2 regions of the Rossellomorea sp. FS2 genome follow, and region 2 is predicted to be linked to the other one. Evidence: riboswitches for the same ligand, from Rfam matches in the RefSeq annotation. Region 2 holds a riboswitch; the other holds the start of a gene.
What was found. A riboswitch is a leader RNA that binds a small molecule or an ion and turns the genes downstream of it on or off. The one in region 2 is predicted to bind lysine.
Positions count from the first base shown of each region.

Region 1: it holds a riboswitch for lysine, as region 2 does, so the genes downstream of both, ACNA6I_RS01075 (aspartate kinase) here and ACNA6I_RS18615 (Na+/H+ antiporter NhaC family protein) in region 2, are expected to answer to the same signal.

Region 1 is NZ_JBLRVS010000001.1:214,907-218,032, reverse strand. It holds gene ACNA6I_RS01075 (aspartate kinase) at 25-1,263, opposite strand; lysine riboswitch at 1,452-1,630, opposite strand; gene uvrC (excinuclease ABC subunit UvrC) at 1,674-3,126, opposite strand, start outside.
Region 2 is NZ_JBLRVS010000005.1:437,630-440,755, reverse strand. It holds gene ACNA6I_RS18615 (Na+/H+ antiporter NhaC family protein) at 1-1,510, opposite strand, end outside; lysine riboswitch at 1,625-1,806, opposite strand; gene ACNA6I_RS18610 (HD-GYP domain-containing protein) at 1,940-3,049, opposite strand.

The DNA of each region.
Region 1 (3,126 bases), on a different contig from region 2:
AGGAGCGGGCCTGCCTTTTGATGATCACAGAGTGATTTCTTCCACTTTCACTTCATCAAGATGGAAAGAGGAGTGCAGCACCTGTGCCGCTTTATTCATGAGATCCTCGTCCACGACGACGGATACTTTGATTTCAGATGTGCTCACCATCTTGATGGTGATCCCGTTATCTGCGAGCACTTCGAACATTTCTGCTGCGACACCAGGATTCGAGATCATGCCCGATCCTACGATGGATACCTTCGACAGTCCCCCTTCATGTTCCACATGGGTGAAGCCGAGGGATTCTTTGTGCTGTTCAAGGACCTCGAGGGTCTCTTCAAGATCATGCCCTTTGATGGAGAACGACAGATTGGTCGTATTTTGTTCTGTTTGACTCTGGATGATGATATCGACATTCAGGTGATGCTCCGCCAGTGTGGTGAAGATCGATGACAGCCCCTTCAACGCATTATTCAGACCGAAGACCGTCACCCTTGTGATTTCATTCTCGAACGCTACGCCGCGTACAACTAGATTTTGTTCCATGCTTGCTTCCTCCTCAATATAAGTACCTTCGATCCTCTCGATGCTTGAACGGACTTCTAATGGAATCTGATAGTTTTTGGCAAATTCCACGGCCCTCGGATGGAGGACGCCCGCCCCAAGATTGGCAAGCTCCAGCATTTCATCATAGGAGATGCTGGAAAGCTTCCTGGCTCCTTTTATATAACGGGGGTCGGATGTGTAGACCCCATCTACGTCCGTATAAATATCGCAGCGTTCCGCCTTCAGGGCTGCTGCGATGGCGACGGCCGTCGTATCGGATCCGCCCCGGCCAAGGGTGGTGATTTCTCCTGATGCAGTCATTCCCTGGAATCCTGCCACGATGACGACCTTCCCTTCATACAGATGGGATGCCAATTTTTCCGTGTGGATATTGGTGATCCTGGCATTGCTGTGGATGGACTCCGTCTCGATCCCGGCCTGCCAGCCCGTAAACGAAATGGCATCCTGGCCGACTTGGATAAGGGCCATCGTCAATAGTGAGATGGTCACCTGCTCTCCTGTAGACAGAAGCATATCCATTTCACGTTTGCTCGGCTGCGAGCAGATTTCCTTTGCCATGCCTACAAGGGCATCCGTCGTTTTTCCCATTGCTGAAACGACGACGACGACGTCATTCCCCTTTTCCTTCTCTTCCACCACACGTGAAGCCACATGCTGAATTCGTTCCACTGATCCCACCGAAGTTCCGCCAAATTTCTGAACGATTATACCCAATGCTTCTCCCTCTTTCTTCTTGATTGGATGCGGAGCACCCTGATGGACTAGAGCTACTATCTGATTCCGGCTTTTGGCATCCCCATGTCGGGGACACCGTCATGCAGCAGGTATAAAAAAAAGCAATGAGACGAAGCATCTCATTGCTTTTTGAACACTGCATACGAACAAAAAAGGTTCAGTCGGCATTGTGAGATAGCTCTCCAAGATGAATCATCTTGACAATCCTGCATCTATTAAATGCAGAACCAGCGCAGCCGATATGAGTGCGGCTTCACTTCGGCGGTCCTCCCCTTTCCAGTCACATCTCCAGAGCTCATACTCTTCCGTGAACCGTACTATTGAAGTCCGCACCTCTATCACCACTTAAAAAGTGATAATGTTTTTAATTTTTGTTCATTATAGCACAATCATTTTGGGGTATCAACGTCCTTTTCACCATTATCATGAAGTTTTTCATGAAGTTGCATGGCGACACGCTCCGGGATCCCAAGCTCCCTGAACTCTTCCAAGGTTGCATCCTTCATCCGTTTCATCGATCCGAAATGTTTCAACAGCTGTTTTTTACGCTTCGGACCGATTCCATCAATATCATCCAGCATGGATTGGAACGCACTCTTCCCCCTGAGCTGGCGATGGAAGGTGATGGCGAACCGGTGGACTTCATCCTGTATGCGCTGAAGCAGATAAAATTCCTGGCTCCGTTTCTCCAAAGGAATGATCTGGAGGGGATTCCCGTACAGCAGTTCCGATGTCTGATGCTTGTCGTCCTTTGCGAGGCCGCCTAGAGGAACATCAAGACCCAGTTCATTCTCCAGCACTTCCCGGGCCGCTTCGATCTGTCCCTTCCCGCCATCGATGACAATCAGGTCAGGGAGGGGCAGTCCTTCTTTCAATACCCTCGCATACCTTCTCCGGATCACTTCCCTCATGGATTCATAGTCATCCGGTCCGGTGACGGTCTTGATCTTGTACTTCCGGTATTCCTTCTTAGCCGGCTTCCCGTCCAGGAACACGATCATGGCCGAGACGGGATCCGATCCCTGGATATTGGAGTTATCGAATGCCTCGATCCGGAATGGCGTATAGATCCCCATCTGTTCACCGAGTCTTTCGACCGCTTTGATCGTACGGTCTTCATCCCGTTCGATCAGGGCAAACTTCTCATTCAGTGCCTGCTTGGCATTTTTCTCGGCAAGGCGCACCAGTTCCTTCTTCTTCCCGCGCTTCGGCTGGACGGTCCTTACTTCAAGGAGTTTCTCCACGAGTTCTACATCGATTCCTTCCGGGAGGAAAATTTCCTTCGGTTTGAAGTGATTGGACTTGGAATAAAACTGGCCGAGGAATGTAAGGAACTCATCCTCCGGTTCATTATAGATCGGGAACAGGGAAACATCCCGTTCGATGAGTTTCCCTTGCCGCACGAAGAACACCTGGACGCACATCCAGCCCTTGTCGATGCCGTAACCGAACACATCGCGATCGGTGAAATCCGTCATGGTCATCTTTTGTTTTTCCATCGTTGCCTCGATATGCTGGATCTGATCCCTGAACTCCATGGCACGCTCGAATTCCATCTTTTCAGAGGCTTCCTGCATCTTCACGGAAAGCTGTTCCTTGATTTCCTTATAGCCGCCATTCAGGAAACGGGCGATTTCATCCGTCATCTCGCGGTAGGTTTCATTATTCACTTCCTTGATGCACGGCGCCAGGCATTGTCCCATATGGTAGTAAAGGCATGCCCTGTCCGGCAGCGTGGTACATTTTCGCAGGGGATACAGGCGATCGAGCAATTTTTTCGTTTCGTTCGCGGCTCCTGCGTTCGGATACGGACCGAAGTACCGTCCTTTTCCGCGCTGTACC
Region 2 (3,126 bases):
CGACAAGCACGATGACCGTCAGCAGCCCGAGCCACGTGTTCTCGGTGAATCCGAGGACAAGATAGCCGACTGCCGCTGCACCCGCTGCAATGAGGGCATATGGCAGCTGGGTGAGGACGTGGTCGATGTGATTGCTCCCTGCTCCGGTGGAGGAAAGGATGGTAGTATCCGAAATCGGAGAGCAGTGGTCTCCGAATACCGCTCCGGCAAGGACGGCCGCCATGGATGGAAGCAGGATCGTGATATCCGTATTGGCCGCAATCTCACCTGCAATCGGGAGAAGCAACCCGAAGGATCCCCAGGAAGTTCCCGTCGAAAAGGCCATGAATCCAGCCACAACGAACAGGATGAAAGGCAGGGCCGCTACAGGTATGCTCGATTGTTCAACGAGACCCGCAAGATACTTCCCTGTCTCCAATTCTCCGATCAGCGTAACGATCGTCCAAGCGAAGAACAGGATGTAAACGGCTGGCAACATCGACTTAACCCCCTCGATGATCCCTTTACCGAGTGCACTCCCTTCCACGCCTTTCATACTCACCTGTCTGAGGAAGAAGAGCAGGGAAACGATAAATCCGACAACCCCTCCGAGAATCAGCGAAAGTGTTACATCGGTGTTCTCGAACACTTTGAGAAGATCGAAGGATCCCACCGCACGGTATCCGGTCCACAGCATGGCACCGACCGTTCCGACGACGAGAGCAACAATCGGCCAGACAAGGTCACCGACTGTTCCCCTTGGGCTGACGGGAAGCTCATTTTTAAGTTCTCCTGGGATTTCTTTTGATGCATCATACAGCTCACCTGTCTGGATCGCTTTCACTTCATGCTCACGCATTTTCCCAAAGTCGATGCCCCTGATGGCAATCAACAATACGAAAAGGATCGTGGCCCAAACGTAAAAGTTCATCGGAACAACTTGCACGAAGGCAGAAAATGCCGAAATGTCGGTCACATTATGCGCAGCCAGGATCGTCCCCATGATGCCGATGATGTACGCCCCCCAGCTTGAAACCGGTGAAACCACACAAATGGGAGCTGAAGTCGAATCAATGATATAGGCAAGTTTTGCCCTTGAAATATTGTGACGGTCCGTGACAGGACGTGCTACCTGACCGACCGCAAGTGCATTAAAATAATCGTCGATGAAGATGATGATACCGAGTACGGCTGCAAGGAGTTGTGCACCCCTGCGGGTCTTCACTCGCTTGATGGCCCATTCACCGAAGGCACGGCTTCCGCCCGTGATATTGATGAATGCCGTGATGATACCAAGCAGAAGCAGGAAAAGGATGATGAAGATATTCCCTTTATTCCATTCTCCATCTGCGTATAGATTCCCGATGAAACCATCCCATACGAGGGAGATCGTTTCTACGATTGAAAAATTGGCTATTAAGAGTGCTGATGCTACAATCCCTACACCGAGGGATAAAAGTACCCTCCGCGTCAGTACGACCATCAAGATGGCCAAGAGTGGCGGGATCAATGAGTAAATGGTGTTTTCCATGAGTTCCTCCTATGAATTGATAGGGGGGAAGTGCTGAAACATGATAGAAGGCAAACAAAAAAGGCAATGATAGAGATACTATCATTACCTTGTCAGTAACGTAAGTGCTCCATCACGATCTGTAGCTCCCCATTATAGAGTACCTCTATAATGACAGTGTCATCCTTTTTCAAGATAACCCCAGCACCCATGCATTCGACATACATGGCTACTTCGGCAAAAGTTCCCTTTCATCTGTTCTCTCAGTTGTCATCCTCAAACAGCTTACTAATGAACCCTGCGCCTCTACCCCATCGGATTGATGATGTGGTTGCTTATAAAATTTTCTATACAACTATATCAAACTGCCGGGTCTTTGACAATGGATATTCCCTATATGGAAATATTTTAAACCATTCAACGCAAAAAAGACCCCACGATAGAGGGGGGTCATGTACGGGAAGGGATCCCGACTTCAAAATCCGGATCAAAGCCCGTGATGATGATATCAAATTCCTTGCTCAAATCGATTTCATAAGGGGTTTCCAGACGTTCTCCCCGCTCTTCGACGATCCGTACAACAGGACGGTCGGTCACCCCTTGATTCTGCTCGGCCACGATGGCTTTCCGATCATCATTCAGCTCGATGATCATCCCATTCGGATAGATGGCCACGGAGCGCCTGAAGGCTTCGATGACCTCCCTGTCGAACAGGGTCCCCGCTCCTGCATAAAGGATCTCGAGCGCCTGATGGGGAAGCATGGCATCCCGGTATACCCGGTTGGAGGTCATGGCGTCAAAGACGTCGGCGACCGCAATGATCTTGGCGAATGGATGGATGTCTTCTTCCTTGATTCCCCTGGGATATCCTGAGCCGTCCAACCTCTCATGGTGCTGATACGCACAGTGCGCTACGAGGATGGACACCGAATGAAGGCCGCGGAGGATTTCAAATCCCCTCTCGGAATGGAGTTTGATTTCAGCAAATTCCGCTTCCGTCAGTCTGCCCGGCTTCATGAGGATTTCCTCCGATATGCACATTTTGCCGATATCATGAAGAATCGCTCCAACCCCGAGCTGTTCGAGCTGCTTTTGGGGAAGATTCAGCTTAAGGCCGATCGAAAGGGTATAGAGTGTCACATTGAACGAATGATGGAAGATATAAGAATCATAGGAGAAAACATCTGTCAGGATCGTCAGAAGGTCATTGTTCTCCTTGACTTCCTGCAGGACGACTCCGATGATGCCAGTCATTTGCCTAGCACTCTCCTCAAACAACACGCTTTTCGGGATGCCCGATTGCTTGACCTGACTGAATGCCTTCTCGATGCTTTTGATCGTCTCCTGTCTCACTTTCTTTGAAACGGTCTCTTTGACCTCGATTCCATGGGAAAGAGAATCTTCGATATAAACATATTGAATATTCAACTCTAACAGCCGCTGAATCATGCGGTCCGTGAGCGGCACGCGATCATGAATCAGCATCTTTCCTCTCATGTTATAGACCGGTGAACCTAGAACCATGCCGGATCTGATGGACCTTGTAGAAATGAGCATCATACTAATCTCCTATATATCCCCTTCATTTTTCGACAAAATTTACTAATATGTCCATTATAAAGGAAACCTGTAATTCT